Regions from separate parts of the Halomonas sp. ND22Bw genome, predicted to be linked through region 2. Evidence: predicted binding sites of a transcription regulator. Region 2 holds the regulator's gene; each other region holds the start of a gene.

Region 1 (5,552 bases), on a different contig from region 2:
CGGCTGCTCGAGCTGGACGACCGTGACAGCCTGGGGCTGCGCGAACTGGTGCTCGACCAGCTGCTGCGCGAGGGTCGCGATACCGAGGCCCTCGCGCTCAGCGAGTCGGCGCTGGCCAAGCCGTCCGAGGACGAGGCGGTGCTGGGGCTGCTGATGGGGCGCGTGCTGGCATTGTACCGCCTGGATCGCGTCGACGAGGCCATCGAGGCCCTGGATGTCGCGCAGCGCCACAACGGGCACGCCCTGGCGCTGCTTTGCGCCGAGAACCCGCGTCCGCCCAGCCCGTCGGGCGACGGCACCGCGGCACCCGGCTCGCGGGCCGAGGCCTGGCAGTACCGCACCCTGATGCGCGACCAGTGGCGGGCCACCCCGGGGGCGCTGGAGTGGCTCGCCGGTCGGCTGGACTGAGCGGGCGCAATCGGCCTCAGGCCGTCGTCGGCGCCGGCGCCAGACGACGGTCTCGGCTGACCCAGACCGCCAGCGCGATGGCCGGCAGACCCAGTACCGAGGCCGCCAGGAAGAAGTCCGCATAGCCGTGGGCTTCGACCACCAGGCCGCCGAAGCCGCTCAGGAACTTGCCGGGCAGGGTCATCAGCGAGGAGAACAGTGCGTACTGGGTGGCGGTGTAGGCGCGTGAGGTCAGCCCCGAGAGGAAGGCGATGAATACCGCGCTGGCCAGCCCGTTGGAGAGGTTGTCGCCGACGATGGTGACCACCAGCATCGGCAGGCTGTCGCCGGCCAGCGAGAGGGCCACGAACAGCAGGTTGGTCAGGGCGGTGGCGGTGGCGCCGAGGATCAGGATCGGCCCCACGCCGTAGCGTGCCACCAGCAGGCCGCCCAGCAGACCGCCGCCGATGCTCATGGCGATGCCGAACACGTTGGTCACGTTGGCGATGGCCTCCAGGCTGAAGCCCAGGTCGATGTAGAGCGGATTGGCCATGGACGCCATGGCCAGGTCGCTGATCCGGAACACCGCCACGAAGGCCAGTAGCCATAGCGCCTTGAGCCCGTGCCGGCCGAAGAAGTCGGTGAACGGGCAGACTACCGCGCCGATCACCCAGGCGCCCAGGCGGCGCAGCCAGGCCGGTCGGCCGCGGCTGGCACGCAGGAAGGCCCGTACCCGTGGCTCGTGGATCAGCTGGGTGGCGAGCGCCTGGCGTTCGGGCTCCGGGCGCACCAGCACCGTCAGCATGCCCACTGCCATCAGCGCCGCCATCGCCAGGTAGGCGACGTGCCAGGACACCAGCGAGGCCAGGTAGAGCGCTCCCGCCCCGGCGGCGATCAGCCCGCCGCGATAGCCGATGATATAGGTCGAGGCCATGGCCGCCTGCAGATCCTCCGGCGCCGACTCGATGCGAAAGGCGTCGATGGAAATGTCCTGGGTCGCCGAGCCGAAGGCCACCAGCAGCGCGAACAGCGCCACCAGCGGCAGCTGGTTCGGCGGATCGAGACTCGACAGCCCCGCCAGTCCTGCGGCGATCATCGCCTGGGCCAGCAGCATCCAGCCGCGGCGCTGGCCGAGCCAGCGGGTCAGGCCGGGCAGCGCCAGGCGGTCGACCACCGGCGCCCAGAAGAACTTGATCGAGTAGAGGATGCCGATCCAGGCGAAGAAGCCGATCGCCGCCACCTCGACGCCGTCGCTGCGCAGCCAGGCCGAGAGAGTGGAGAACACCAGCAGGAAGGGCAGGCCCGCCGAGAAGCCCAGGAACAGCATTGTCAGTACCGGGGCGCGCAGATAGACCGACAGGGCGCTGCGCCAGCTGCGGTGCGCGGTGGGGGTCGGCATGGCGGGGCTCTCCTTGCGATGGGTCAGGTCACGCGCCGGGCCATCGATGCTAAGATGTCGCCCTCGACGGGGCCCGGTGACGCCGGCGGCGCGCGCCGCCGATTGTTGCAGAGCCCCGGCGCCGACACCAGCCAGAGACGATCGACGACATGCGAGATGACGACCTTTCTCTCGAGGGCGCCGAGGACGCGGTGCCGCGCTGGTATGCGATCCAGTGCAAGGGCGGCGAGTCCTTCCGGGCCGCCGAGCATCTGGGCAACCAGGGCTACGAGGTCTTCCATCCTGTTCTAGAAGTGCAGAAGAAGCGCCGAGGCAAGCTCGAATGGGTGAGCGAGCCGCTCTTCCCCTATTACCTGTTCATCCGCCTCGACCGGCTGGTCAGCAACTGGCGACCGATCCGCTCGACGCGGGGCGTGCTCAAGCTCGTGACCTTCGGCGGCGAGATGCCGGTGGCGGTCGGTGACGGGCTGATCGAGGCCCTGCGCCGCCAGGCCAGCCAGGATGACGACGACGTCGCTCACGTCTATTTCCGCGCCGGCGAGACGGTGGAGATCACCGAGGGGCCGTTCAAGGACCTCCAGGCGGTCTTCGCCAGTCACAAGGGCGAGGAGCGCGCCATCGTGCTGCTCAACATGCTGCATCAGCAGCAGCGCCTGGAAATGCCCGTCTCCCGGCTGCGCCGCCGCGACTGATACGATTCTCCTTTCATTTCCCCGTACCGGAGGTCCCATGACCATCGCCCCCCAGCGGGTCGTGATCCTGCACTACGTGCTGAGCGACGAGGACGGCCAGATCCTCGACGATTCCCGTGCCCGTCAGAAACCGCTCGAATACCTGCACGGCCACGATAACCTGATGGCCGGGCTGGAGCGCGCCCTGGCCGGCAGCGAGGCCGGCGCCGAGATCGAGGTGACCCTGGCCCCCGACGAGGCCTACGGTCGGCGCGACGAGGCGCTGGTGCGCGAGGTCGGCCGCGATGCCTTCCCGGTGCCCGACCTTGCCCCGGGCATGCGCTTCCAGACCCGTGGCGACGACGGCCCGGAGATCGTCACCGTGCTCGAGGTGCGCGACGACGGCGTGCGGATCGATACCAATCATCCGCTGGCCGGACGCACCCTGCACTATCGGCTTGAGGTACTGGAGGTGCGCGAGGCCACTCGTGCCGAGCTGGCCAAGGGCCATCCGCTGCCGCCAGGCACCACGCCGGACCAGGTGGAAGACAAGAAGGTGATCTGAGCGTTTGACCCGAGAGCGCCGGCCGCGTCCTCATCGGCGTGGCCGCGTGTTCCCCTCTTTCTCTCCCGCCCTGTCTTTCTCTCCCGCCCTGTCTTCCTTCCTCCCGTCCTCCCTTCTTGCTGCCCTTCAGCGCGATGCGGCACCGTTTCCGGGGCCGATGATCTTTCCTCGGGTACGTCGTGCGGTCGTGGAACTGACCTGGATCAAGCCCGTGCGGCCGGCAGGTGCGCACCGGGCGGCGCACTTGACGCAGATCAGCGTATCGCCCGTGTCGGGTCGCTAGAGTGGAGTCATCACATCGCGACGGGAGGCAAGCACCATGTACTGGGATGATGCCGTGATCTTCGGGCTTGCCACCGTCGGCATGATGATCGCCTTCATGGGCGGCTGGATTGCCTTCGTCATCCGCGACCACCATCGTCGCAACAAGAAGCGCTGATCCACCGTTCCACCGTCGTCAGGGGAGGGGGGATTCCCCCCACTAGGCCGACCCTTCGGGGCCGGCTTTTTTTTGTGCGTCGTCCGGGGAGAGGCTTGCTCAACGGTCGGCGGTCAGGCGTTCCGGCAGGCCGGGCGCCGCGGGCGTCCAGCGTCGGGCCAGGGCGCGCATCACTCGCTCGGGATACCAGGTCCTGCCCAGGCTGCCGTTGTAGCGGGCCAGGGCGCGGGTGAGATCGCCGTCCTCCACCGCCAGGTAGTGGGCCAGTATCGTGCAGCCGTAGCGCAGGTTGCGGATGGGGTCCTTGAGGTCGTCGGCGGGCAGCCCGAGCTCCCGGATCCAGAACGGCATGATCTGCATCAGCCCCACGGCGCCGGCCGAGGATACCGCCTCGGCGCGGAAGGCGCTCTCGACCTGAATGACCGACAGCACCAGCGAAGGCGGGAGGCCGGCCAGGCTCGCCTCCTGATGGATGCGGGCCAGCAGCGTCTGGCGACGATCGGCATCGGGCACGTAGCGCGCCAGGCGCGGTGCCATGTCGTTGATCCACTGGCGGGCCGCCCACACCTCGGCGGGCGAGCGCGGCGTCTGCCGGGCGCCGTCCAGGGTCGGGCGCAGCGTGGCGGGGGGCGGCGGCAGGGCCTGAACCACCGGCGCCCGGTCCAGGACCGGGCGCGCGGAGAGGGCATCGAGGAAGTCGCTGCCCGTCGGGCCCTCGAGCGGCTGGGCGGCGAGCGGCGTCGCCAGCAGCAGGGAGGCGGCCGCCGCCAGGGCGGCCGTCAGACGCCGCTTACCGGGCGTCGATCTTCTCGCGCAGGAAGGCGAGGATGTCCCCGGCGGGGACCATGGTGGCGTCGCTGTCACGGCGTCCCTTGTACTCCAGTTCACCCTTGTCCAGCCCGCGGTCGCCGACCACCAGGCGATGGGGAATGCCCATCAGTTCCTGGTCGGCGAAACGCACGCCGGGGCGCAGGTCGCGATCGTCGAGCAGCACGTCGAAGCCGGCGGCGCTGAGCTCCTGATAGAGACGCTCGCTTTCCTCGCGCACGCGCTGCGACTTGTGAGCGTTCATCGGCACCACGGTGACGTGGAAGGGCGCGATGGCGTCCGGCCAGATGATGCCGCCGTCGTCATGGTTCTGCTCGATGGCGGCGGCCACGACCCGGCTTACCCCGATACCGTAACAGCCCATCCAGGGGTGCGCGGCCTTGCCGTTGGCGTCCAGTACGGTGGCATTCATCGCTTCGCTGTACTTCTGGCCCAGCTGGAAGACGTGCCCGACCTCGATGCCGCGCTTGATCGACAGCGTGCCCTGGCCGTCCGGGGAAGGATCGCCCTCGACCACGTTGCGCAGGTCGGCGACCTTGGGCAGCGGCAGGTCGCGCTCCCAGTTGATGCCGAAGTAGTGCTTGCCGTCGACGTTGGCGCCGGCGCCGAAGTCGCTCATCATCGCCACGCTGCGGTCGATGACGACCGGCATGTCGAGGTTCACCGGGCCCAGCGAGCCGGGGCCGGCGCCGGCCGCCGCGCGGATCTCTTCCTCGGTGCCCATGGTCAGCGGGCTCGCCACCTCGGGCAGGTTCTCGGCCTTGACCTCGTTGAGCTCGTGGTCGCCGCGCACCAGCAGCGCGATCAGGCCGCCCTCGGTGGCGTGCACCATCAGCGTCTTGATGGTCTTCTCGATCGGCAGGCCGTGCTGCTCGACCAGCGCGGCGATGGTCTTGGCATCCGGCGTGTCGACCAGGCGCAGCTCCTCGCTCGGGGCGGCGCGCTCGCCTTGGGGCGCCAGCGCTTCGGCCTTCTCCATGTTGGCGGCGTAGTCGGACTCGGTGGAGAACACGATGTCGTCCTCGCCGGAGTCGGCCAGCACGTGGAACTCGTGGGAGCCGGTGCCGCCGATGGAGCCGTTGTCGGCGATCACCGGGCGGAAGTCGAGCCCCAGGCGGGTGAAGATGCGCACGTAGGTGTCGTACATCACCTGATAGGTGTCCATCAGCGAGGCTTCGTCGATGTGGAAGGAGTAGGCGTCCTTCATCACGAACTCGCGGGAGCGCATCACGCCGAAGCGCGGGCGGATCTCGTCGCGGAACT
Region 2 (5,552 bases):
GAAAGCCCGCTGACGGTGCGGGTGACCCATGCCGGACGGGATGCCCGGGCGGCGCGGCTGCTCGACCTCACCGACCGCGCCTTCGCCGAACGCCCGCCCGTCGCGCGCCGGGCCGCCCGGCTGGCCCATCACTTCGTGATCCAGGTGCTGCTGATCGCCGCCGCCACCGGATGGGTCTGGTCATTCGTCGACCCCGAGCGGGCCTTCTGGGTGACCCTCTCGGTGCTGGTGGTCAGCTGTCCCTGCGCCCTGGCGCTGGCCACGCCCACCGCCCTGACCGCCGCCCACGGCAGGCTCTACCGCCGCGGCGTGCTGCTGACCCGTGCCGACGCCCTGGAGACCCTGCCGCGCCTCGACCGGATGATCTTCGACAAGACCGGCACCCTGACCCAAGGCGAGATGCGGCTGGAGCGCACCGTGCCGCTGGCGGAACACGACCCCGAGCGTCTCACCGCGCTGGCCGCGGCCCTGGAGGCCCATTCCGAGCATCCCATCGCCCGCGCCTTTCGCCCCCATCGCCGCGCCGGCATCAGTGCCCGCAACGTCACCGCCCGCCCCGGCCTGGGCCTCGCCGGCGAGATCGACGGCCGTCCCTGGCGGCTCGGCCGGCCCGACTTCGCGGCCCCGGACCGAGTGCCGACGAATCCGGACAGCGGTGCCGAGATCGGCCACTGGCTGCTGCTGGCCGAGGACGGCGAGCCACGGGCCTGGTTCGCCCTGGGCGACCAGCCTCGGGAAGATGCCGCCGCCACCGTCGCCGCCCTGGCGGCGCGAGGCATCGCGGTGGAACTGCTGTCCGGCGACGCCGAGGGGCCCACCCGGGCGCTGGCCGAGCGACTGGGCATCGCCGAGTGGCGCGCCGGCGCGAGCCCCGAGGACAAGCTCGCTCGGCTGCGCGACTGCCAGGCCGAGGGCCAGCGGGTGGCCATGGTCGGCGACGGCATCAACGACATCCCGGTGCTGGCCGGCGCCGACATCGCCTTCGCCATGAACGCGGCCACCGACCTGGCCCGCACCCGGGCCGACGCCGTGCTGCTCGGCCCCCATCTCGGGCGGCTGGTCGAAGCGCTCGACGTCGGCCGCGCCACGCGGCGCATCATCCGCCAGAACCTGGGCTGGGCGCTGGCCTACAACCTGCTGGCCCTGCCCCCGGCGGCGCTGGGCTGGGTGCCCCCCTGGCTGGCGGCGCTGGGCATGTCGGCGAGTTCGCTGGTGGTGGTCGCCAATGCCCTGAGGCTGGCCCGCCAGCGGCGCGCCGAGCATACCCTCGCCCGGGAGGCATCATGAGCATTCTCTACCTGCTGATACCGCTGTCGCTGATCCTGCTCGGCCTGGCCGTCTGGGCCTTCTTCTGGGCCGTGCGCCACGACCAGTTCGAGGACCTGGAAGGCCCGGCGCATCGCATCCTGTTCGACGATGACGACCCGCCGCAAGGGCCAGGCCCAGCGCACGATGCGGGCGAGCCGAACGCCGCCCCCGACCGTGACCGAACCCGGGACAAGGACAGCGACAAGGACGCCCGATGAACCCCACCGGACTCGACCTGCCACCGCTGGCCGCGGCCTTCGTCTTCGGCCTGCTCGGCGGCGCCCACTGCATCGGCATGTGCGGCGGCATCATGAGCGCCCTGAGTTTCGCCGTGCCGCCCAGCCTGCGCCATCCGGCCCGGCTCGGCGGCCTGCTGCTGGGCTACAACCTGGGGCGCATCGCCAGCTACGTGCTCGCGGGCGCCCTGGCCGCCGGGCTCGGCACCCTGGTCGGGCTGGCCCCCGGGGTGCGCCTGGCGCTGCAGGTGCTGGCCGCGACGATGCTGATCCTGATGGCGCTCTACATCGCCGACTGGTGGAAGGGGCTGCTGAGGCTGGAGGCCCTCGGCAAGCGCCTGTGGCGCCGCCTGGAGCCCCTCGGACGGCGACTGATGCCGGTCGTGACGGTGCCCCAGGCGATGGCCCTGGGCGCCGTCTGGGGCTGGCTGCCCTGCGGACTGGTCTACTCGATGCTGACCTGGAGCCTGGCCAGCGCCGATCCGCTGCGCGGCGCGGCGCTGATGGGCGCCTTCGGACTCGGCACCCTGCCGGCGCTGCTGGCCACCGGCCTGGCCGCGCGTCGGCTGGGCGGCCTGATCCGCCACCCGGCCACCCGCACCCTGGCGGCACTGACGATCATCGGCTTCGCCCTGTGGCAGCTGTGGGGGCTGTGGCCGGGCGCGATGCCCCATGAGGCCGGTCACGCCGGGCAGCACTGAACCGCTTTCGCCGTCGCGCTTGACCCAGCGCAACACCGCCCGCTTCCGCGACCGCTAGCCTGATGGCATGCACTCCCGGAATCCTGCCATGCCCGTCACCGCTCCTTCCGACTTCGGCGCCGACGACTACGCCGCGGCGCTGGCCGCCAGCAACGCCGACGCCCGTCCCCTGTCGCTGCATCTGCGCCTGCCGCTGCGCCACGATGGCGACGCGCGCGTCGATCACGCCAAGGGCATGGACCCGTTCGAAGTCGACCTGGCCCGACTGGATCGCGAGATGGTGCTGGTGCGACGCTGCCTCGCCCCCGATCGACGGCTCGAGGCCCTGCACTGGGGCGGCAGCCTGCCCCCCTGGCTGAGCCTGTCGCGGATGAGCGGGCTGGTCGATCGGCTGGCCTCGCGCTTTCCCTTCGAATCGGGACATTGGCGCGACTTCACCGTCGAACTCGATCCCCGTGCCACGGATCTTCTCACCCTGCGCCATCTGGAAGCACTGGGCTTCAACCGCCTGAAGCTGGTCATGCGCCTGCCGAGGGCCGACCGCCCGGAAGCCCTGACGCGGCTGCAGTCACGCATCGAGCCGCTGCTCGACGAGACCGTTCGCATGGGCTGGCACTCGCTGAACCTGGTGCTGATCGTGCCGCCGGCGACGCCCGAGCAGGAGGCCGCCGCGGCGCTCGCCACGCTGATGGCCATGACGCCGCCACGCCTCTCGCTGCGCCCGGACCCCGCCTGGCAGGAAGGCGAGTCGACGCTGCCGGCGACACTGCTGGCTCGGATCGAGGACCGCCTGGCCGGAAACGGCTATCGGTCGCTGGGAGGCGGGTTCTACGCCCGCCACGGCGCCGCGCTGGAGGACGCCCGGGCGCAGACGCGACGCGAGCAGGCCCGCGACCGGCTGGGGCTTGGCCCCGGTGCCATCTCGCGGCTGCCCGACGCCGTGGCCTGCAACGCCGGCTCGGCCGAGGACTATGCCGCGGCGCTGGATGAGGGGCGACTGGCCACCGCATCGGGGCACTGGTCGCGCTGCCGCCGTTCGGGCACAGGACACGGCTAAGGGATGCTATGCCCGGGCGGGTGCTATCCGCCATAATGGGGGAGGCAAGCCCCGATCAAGGAGGACAGCATGCCCGATATCGCAGCCGGCAGGCGCCGCTCACTGCTGCACGAGACCCGCTGCCGGACCTGCAGCCTGAGTTCCCTGTGCCTGCCCCTGGCCCTCGAACTCGAGGACATCGATCAGTTCGATGCCATCATCCGCCGCCGTCCGCCGCTCAAGAAGGGCGAGTCGCTGTTCCGTCAGGGCAGCCCCTTCACCAGCGTCTATGCGGTTCGCTCCGGCAGCCTCAAGCAGATCACCAGCGAAGGCGGCGGCATGGATCAGCTGACCAACTTCTATCTGCCCAGCGAACTGGTGGGGCTGGACGGCATCGACGAGTCGACCTATCCCGGCTCGGTCATCGCGCTCGAGACCACCACCGTGTGCGAGATCCCCTTCGATCGCCTGGATGCCCTGTCGGAAAGCCTGCCGGAGCTGCGCGCCCAGCTCTACCGCAGCATGAGCAAGGAAATGCGCGACGACCGCCGCATGATGCGCCTGCTGTCGCGCAAGACCGCCGACCAGCGGCTGGCCACCTTCTTCGCCAGCCTCTCCGACCGCTTCCGGCGCCGCGGCTACTCCGCCTACAGCTTCCGGCTCTCCATGTCCCGGGCCGACATCGGCAACTACCTGGGGCTGGCCGTGGAAACCGTCAGCCGCATCCTGGGCCGCTTCCAGCAGCAGGGCCTGGTGGCCGTCTCCGGCCGCGAGGTGAACATCCTCGACCTGGACGCCCTGGCCGAGCTGGCCGAGGAAGAGGGCTGCCGCTGACGCGCCTTCGCCGCGAGCGGGAAGCCGGAAAACGCACCGCCCCCATGGCCGGCAGCACATGGGGGCGGTCTTTGTTGGGTTCTTCCCTCTCCCGGCACGAAGTGCCGCGCTCCAAGCTTCCCGCTTATCGCTCCTGGTGCAGATCGATGCGGTCGGCCTGCATCTTCGCCTGCTTCTCCTCCAGACCGGCGAAGTCGAACAGCTCGCGGTCGGCCAGCTGCGAGGGGGCGACGTTGGTCACCGCCTTGAACATGCTCTCCAGGCGGCCGGGATGCTTGGCCTCCCACTCGGCCAGCATTTCCTTGACCACCTGGCGCTGCAGGTTGGGCTGCGAGCCGCACAGGTTGCAGGGGATGATCGGGAAGGCCATGCGCTCCGAGAACTCGGCGATGTCGGCCTCGCGGCAGTAGGCCAGCGGGCGGATGACGATATTCTTGCCGTCGTCGGAGAGCAGCTTGGGCGGCATCGACTTGAGGCTGCCGCCGAAGAACATGTTGAGGAACAGCGTCTCGAGGATGTCCTCGCGATGATGACCGAGCGCGATCTTGGTGGCACCGATCTCCTCGGCATAGCCATAGAGGGAGCCGCGGCGCAGCCGCGAGCACAGCGCGCAGGTGGTCTTGCCTTCCGGGGTCTTCTCCTTGACCACCGAGTAGGTGTCGCGCTCGAGGATATGGTAATCGACGCCGAGCCCATCCAGGTACTCGGGCAGCACATGCTCGGGGAAGCCGGGCTGCTTCTGGTCGAGGTTCACCGCCACCAGCGAGAAGTTCACCGGCGCGTTGCGCTGCAGATTCCGCAGGATCTCCAGCATGGTGTAGCTGTCCTTGCCGCCGGACAGGCACACCATCACCTTGTCGCCCTCGCGGATCATGTCGAAGTCGATGATGGCGTTGCCGACCTGGCGCCGCAGACGCTTCTGCAGCTTGTTGAACTCGCGCTTGGCCTTGGCGTCGGGCGCCTCGGCGGACGGGGTCGACGGCTCGGCCGAAGCGGCCTCATCGGCGGGACGGGGATCGAAGGTCACGGCATCTTGCATGGTCGGGGCGCTGCCAGGGCAATCGGGGAAAGGGAAAGGGCGCCTATCCTACCACCCTGCCGCCAGGCTGGCGACGTGGCGCGCGCTCAGCCGCTGCGGCGCTCGAGCAGCGCGTCGCGGTCCAGCCGCAGGTGCATCAGGGCCGTGGTCACGGCGGTGCCCAGCACGCTGTGGCGCCCCATCAGCGGCACCTCGAGCTGCGCGGCGACCCGCTCGAAGGCCGGCGCCACCTCGAGCCGCGAATGATGATGGTAACGCTGGTAACGCTGGACCAGGTCGATGCCGGCATTGGGCAGGTCGAAGCCGAATCGGGCGCGCAGCGGGCGGTTCAGCAACGCCAGGTCGCGATCCAGCCGCCAGCCGACCAGCGGGCGATTGCCGACGAAGTCGAGCAGCCG
Region 3 (5,552 bases), on a different contig from region 2:
GCGCTCGACTTCCGCAGCGGGCACGTAGTAGTCCACGTCCTCGCGGAAGACCCGCGCCAGGAAGACCACGAACATGCCGATGCCGCTGGCGATGGCCAGCCACCAGATGTGCCAGACCAGGGCGAAACCGAAGGCGGTCGACAGCAGACCCAGTACCGGACCTTCCCAGGTGTTCTTGGGCATGTGGATGTCCTGGTACGGCGCCTCGGACAGCGGCTGCTTGCCACCGTTGCGCTCTTTCTTCGTCCAGTAGTCGTCGACGCCCTCGATCTCCGGCAGGTGTGCGAAGTTGTAGAACGGCGCCGGCGAGGAGGTCGCCCATTCGAGGGTGCGCGCATCCCAGGGATCGCCGGTGACGTCCTGGTTCTGCTTGCGATCGCGGATGCTGACGTAGAACTGGATCAGCGTGCAGGCGATACCGGCGGCGATGATCAACGCACCGACCCAGGCCACGATCATCAGCGGCTGCCAGTCACCGTTCTCGTAGGACTGCATGCGACGCACGGCACCGAAGAAGCTCAGCACGTACAGCGGCACGAAGGCCATGTAGAAGCCGACCAGCCAGCACCAGAAGGAACGCTTGCCCCACTTCTCGTTGAGGGTGAAGCCGAAGGCCTTCGGGAACCAGTAGGTCAGGCCCGCCAGCATGCCGAACACCACGCCGCCGATGATGACGTTGTGGAAGTGGGCGATGACGAACAGGCTGTTGTGCAGCACGAAGTTGGCCGCCGGAATGGACAGCATCACACCGGTCATGCCACCCAGGGAGAAGGTGATGATGAAGCCCAGGGTCCACAGCACCGGCGAGGTGAACTCGATCCGGCCGCGGTACATGGTGAACAGCCAGTTGAAGATCTTCACGCCGGTGGGGATGGCGATGATCATCGTCATGATGCCGAAGAAGGCATTGACGTTGGCGCCCGCGCCCATGGTGAAGAAGTGGTGCAGCCAGACGATGAACGACAGCACGGTGATGGCGACGGTCGCCCACACCATGGTGCCGTAGCCGAACAGACGCTTGCGTGCGAAGGTCGCGATGACCTCGGAGAACACGCCGAAGGCCGGCAGGATCAGGATGTACACCTCAGGATGGCCCCAGGCCCAGATGAGGTTGACGTACATCATCATGTTGCCACCGAGATCGGTGGTGAAGAAGTTCATCCCCAGGTAACGATCCAGCGTCAGCAGCGCGATGGTGGCGGTCAGGATCGGGAACGAGGCGATGATCAGGACGTTCGCGCACAGCGAGGTCCAGGTGAAGATGGGCATGCGGAACAGGGTCATGCCCTTGGTGCGCATCTTCAGGATGGTGACGAAGAAGTTGATGCCGGTCAGGGTCGTGCCGATACCGGATATCTGCAACGCCCAGATCCAGTAATCCACGCCGACGCCGGGACTGTAGTCGAGCCCCGATAGTGGCGCATACGCCAGCCAGCCGGTCTTGGCGAACTCACCGGCGAACAGCGAGACGTTGACCAGGATCACGCCCGCCGCGAACAGCCAGAAGCTCAGGTTGTTCAGGAACGGGAAGGCCACGTCGCGCGCGCCGATCTGCAGCGGCACCACCAGGTTCATCAGGCCGATGACCATGGGCATGGCGACGAAGAAGATCATGATCACGCCGTGGGCAGTGAAGATCTGGTCATAGTGCGAGGGCGGCAGGAAGCCCTCGGCCCCGGCCGACGCCATCGCCAGCTGGGAGCGCATCATGATCGCATCGGCGAAGCCGCGCAGCAGCATCACCAGCGCCACGATGAAGTACATGATGCCGAGCTTCTTGTGGTCGACGGAGGTGACCCACTCGTTCCACAGATAGCCCCACTTCTTGAAGTAGGTGATGGCGGCCACCAGCGCGAGCCCACCCAGGACGATACCGGTAATGGTCGTCATGATGATGGGATCGTGCGTCGGGATCGCCTCTAGGCTGAGTTTTCCGAACATGATTTACTCCGCTGCCTCCGCGCTCATGGGCGTGCCGTGAGACTCGGCCGAATCGCCGTGATCGTCGCCATGACCAGCGCCGTGACCGCCGTGACCGAAGCCATCGGCGTAGCTGTCGGCGTACTGGGCCATGCGCTGCTCGTGATCGCCGCCGGCATGGAAGCTCTTGATGATGCTCTCGTAGAGAGAGGGGGATACCTCGGAGAAATACTGGATCTCGTTGTCCTCGGAAGGCGCAGCGAGTTCGTTGTATTCCGCCGGGTAGGTCAGGGACTCGGACGACTCGCGGACCTTGGCCACCCAGGCCTCGAAGTCTTCCTGGGAGCCCACATGGGCGTCGAAGGTCATGCCGGAGAAGCCCGCACCGCTGTAGTTGGTGGAGCGACCGGGATAGACGCCCGGCTCATCGGCGACCAGGTGCACGTCGTTGTCCATGCCGGCCATGGCATAGATCTGACTGCCCAGACGCGGGATGAAGAAGGCGTTCATGACCGAGCCGGAAGACACGCGGAAGCGGACCGGCGTATCCGCGGGGAAGGCCAGCTCGTTGACGGTGGCGATGCCCTGCTCGGGATAGATGAACAGCCATTTCCAGTCCAGCGATACCGCCTGGATCTCGATCGGCTCTTGCTGCTCTGCGGTCGGCTCGATGGGCTTGTGCGGGTCAAGGCTGTGCGAGGTGTACCAGGTCAGCACGGCCAGGAACACGATGATCACACAGGGGATGAACCACACGACCGCCTCGATCAGATTGGAATGGTGCCAATCCGGGCGGTAGGAGGCTTCGCGGTTACTGCGGCGATAGCGCCAGGCGAAGAGCAGCGTCATCACGATCACGGGAATGACCACGATCTGCATCAGACCGAAGGACGTGAGGATCAGGGTTCGCTGTTCTTCCCCGATCTGGCCCTTGGGGTCCAGCAGCGCCGAGCTGCACCCTGCCAGCACCAGGGGCAACACCGCCAGCAGCAAGACTCCGAGCTTGCGCAGGGGGGGAGTTCGATTCATGTTTCGACCTCGTCAGGCTTGGCGACAGGATAAATCCTGCTGACTTGTAGCAAGCACGCTACACAAAACCGAGACCTGTCCTGCGCCGGTTGACCCATGACCGCAGCAAAGGCTAACCATCGTGGAAAGGGCTCGGCTCACTCATGGCCAAACCCCCGCGAACGCCGCTATGGGGCGCGCGAGAAAGGGTCCGGCCGCGGGGAACGTATTGTGTAGTAAACGAGGAAAGGAGGAAAGGGACGATTTGCCGCAGCGTGTCGCACCGGCGATGACGCCGGCGCGGAAGGGAACGTTCGGGTCGCCGTCAGAGCAACCGCTGTAGAATCAATGGCCTCAGTAGCCGCCCATGCCCCGGGGCATGAAGCCGATGTGGTTCTCCACCGAGCGGGCGCCGGGCGCGTTCTCCGCCGCCACCTGCACGGCGAGACGCTGCTCCTGGCTGTCGACCAGCCCCCACAGCTGAATCTCACCCTCGCTGACGATGATGTTGAGGCGCTCGACCATCACCCCGGTATGACGCTCCACCTCCTGGAGAATCGCATCGCGGATCTCGCGATCTTCGACGCTCGCCGCGGCACGGGGTTCCGCCACCGAGAAACCGCGCAGCAGATTGGCCCGGCTGACGATGCCCACCAGCCTGCCATCGCGCACCACCGGCACCCGCTTGATGCGATGCTTCTCGAGCAGCCGCGCGATCTCGTGAACCGGCTTGTCCTCATCGATGGTGACCGGTTCGCGGGTCATGATCTCGTGGGCCAGGCGGCCATGGGTCTTGACGTACTCGCCGGGGTCGTTGACCTCGAACATGCGCAGCCACCAGGCCTTGTCGCGCCGCTCGTCTTCCGCGCGGCGAATCAGGTCGCCCTCGCTGACGATGCCCAGCACCCGCTCGTCCTCGTCGACCACCGGCACGGCGCTGATGCCGTGCTCCAGCAGCAGGCTGGCAATCTCGCGCACCTCGCTGTTCGGCGACACGGTGATCACGTGTGGGGTCATGACATCTGCGGCGCGCATGGCAACTCCTCCGAGGCGATGAGAGTGAATGCGAGGACGCTCCCCGCCCCCTCAACATAGCAACTTCCCGCCACTCGTCCTTGACCACGAGCAAGTCTCGAGACGCTCTCAGTCGCCGTCGCCCGCTTCCTCGGCGATCACCTGATCCACCTCCTCGAGTCCGGCGAAGCGCGCCGGGCGCACCATGCCCTGCTTGCTGGCATCCACCACCAGCACCCTGCGCTGGGCGGTGGCGATCGCCGCCTGCTTGGGCGCCACCTCGTGGAAGTGGAAGCAGCTCAGCCCCTGGCGCTCGTCCACGCCGGCCGCGGTCAGGAACGCCTTGTTGATCCCGAAGCCCCGGATCGTCTCGCTCATGTCGTCGCTGGAGAACGAGCGCGACGAGGCATGATAGACCCCACCCAGCAGCCACAACCGCACCCCGGGGCGCTTGCTGACCGCCTCGGCGATGTTCAGCGCATAGGTCACCACCGTCAGCGACATGTCGTCGGGCAGGCTGGCCGCCAGCGGCGCAAGGGTCGTGCCGCAGTCGATGAACAGGGTGTCTCCCTCTTCCAGCGTGGCCAGCGCCCGCTCGCACAGCCGCCGCTTGGCCTCGGCGTTGCGGTCGCGCTGCACGGCCAGGTCGTAGACCGGGGCATGACGCGGGTCGCCGGCCAGCATCAGATGGCCGCCGATCAGCGCCAGGCTGCCGTCGGACCCCGCCAGGTCGCGTCGAATCGTCATCTCCGACACCCCGCACAGGGCCGCCGCCTCGGCCAGACGCAGGCTGCCACCCTGCCCCAGCGCATGCTGCAGGCGCATCAGCCGCCCTTCACTTCGTTCGTTCAACGTGTCCCTCTCCTGGTGCTGTCCACATCCCTCGAGGCGGCCGGCGCCGCACTCGTGCTCCGCGTTGACGCCACCCTCCTTCGCAGGGTTGCGGCGCCAAATGTGATTAAAATAACATTGTCATGTTACTCAAATAACAAGCTCGCCGCTCGCCATCCCGTTCGCCCCTCACGACCGGGCTCATGATCTCCCCGTCGACGTGAGCGACGGCTGGCCGCGTGCCAGGCACCTCACCCGACAACAACCATCATCGACAACGTTCAGAGAAGCCATCCCCATGCCGATTTCCCTCGCCCCCTGCCACCGCGTCTCACTGGCCGGCCTGCTGCTGGGCGCCACCGCCCTGCCCGCCGCCGCCTCCGACAACGCCTCGGCCTTCACCCCCCAGTGGTCGTTCGCCAACGCCTCGATCAACTACCTCGACTGGTCCGACGGCACCGAGGCACGCACCGCGAGCAACGCCGCCAAGGGCGACTTCTTCTACCTCGAGCTCGAAGGCGGCGTCGGCTTCGACTGGGGCGAGTTCTACGGCTTCTACGATTTCGAGAACCCGCAGAACGACATGTCCGAGGAAGACGGCCGCGACAACCGCCGCAGCGCCGCCAAGGTCACCTCGCACATCTACCTCGGCGATACCCCCTTCTCGCTGTACTTCCACGTCTACGATTTCCGCGACTACGGCTTCGACAGCGAGGAGCAGGACCGCATCGCCGGCCTCGGCTATCGCCACACCTTCGCCAACGGCCTGTGGTTCAAGC

The links. The regulator FNR, encoded in region 2, switches genes on or off when oxygen is low (the NO sensors DNR and NnrR bind a similar motif). The targets are predictions, from matches to a motif close to TTGATNTANATCAA.
Region 1: the regulator FNR is predicted to act here: its motif matches at 3,216-3,229, upstream of ccoM (cytochrome c oxidase subunit CcoM).
Region 3: the regulator FNR is predicted to act here: its motif matches at 2,989-3,002, upstream of cyoA (ubiquinol oxidase subunit II).

Annotation. Positions count from the first base shown of each region.
Region 1 covers NZ_PXWD01000008.1:151,845-157,396, forward strand. Annotated here, with positions in the region: gene CVH10_RS11945 (SEC-C domain-containing protein) at 1-408, shown strand, start outside; gene CVH10_RS11950 (MFS transporter) at 425-1,786, opposite strand; gene rfaH (transcription/translation regulatory transformer protein RfaH) at 1,936-2,478, shown strand; gene CVH10_RS11960 (peptidylprolyl isomerase) at 2,516-3,022, shown strand; gene ccoM (cytochrome c oxidase subunit CcoM) at 3,342-3,461, shown strand; gene CVH10_RS11965 (lytic transglycosylase domain-containing protein) at 3,561-4,112, opposite strand; gene CVH10_RS11970 (proline--tRNA ligase) at 4,252-5,552, opposite strand, start outside.
Region 2 covers NZ_PXWD01000002.1:328,411-333,962, reverse strand. Annotated here, with positions in the region: gene CVH10_RS04385 (heavy metal translocating P-type ATPase) at 1-1,287, shown strand, start outside; gene ccoS (cbb3-type cytochrome oxidase assembly protein CcoS) at 1,284-1,526, shown strand; gene CVH10_RS04375 (sulfite exporter TauE/SafE family protein) at 1,523-2,245, shown strand; gene CVH10_RS04370 (hypothetical protein) at 2,334-3,302, shown strand; gene fnr (fumarate/nitrate reduction transcriptional regulator Fnr) at 3,372-4,115, shown strand; gene ttcA (tRNA 2-thiocytidine(32) synthetase TtcA) at 4,240-5,154, opposite strand; gene CVH10_RS04355 (DNA polymerase III subunit epsilon) at 5,241-5,552, opposite strand, start outside.
Region 3 covers NZ_PXWD01000005.1:189,874-195,425, forward strand. Annotated here, with positions in the region: gene cyoB (cytochrome o ubiquinol oxidase subunit I) at 1-1,941, opposite strand, end outside; gene cyoA (ubiquinol oxidase subunit II) at 1,945-2,949, opposite strand; gene CVH10_RS09065 (CBS domain-containing protein) at 3,283-3,963, opposite strand; gene CVH10_RS09070 (DeoR family transcriptional regulator) at 4,072-4,794, opposite strand; gene CVH10_RS09075 (outer membrane protein OmpK) at 5,072-5,552, shown strand, end outside.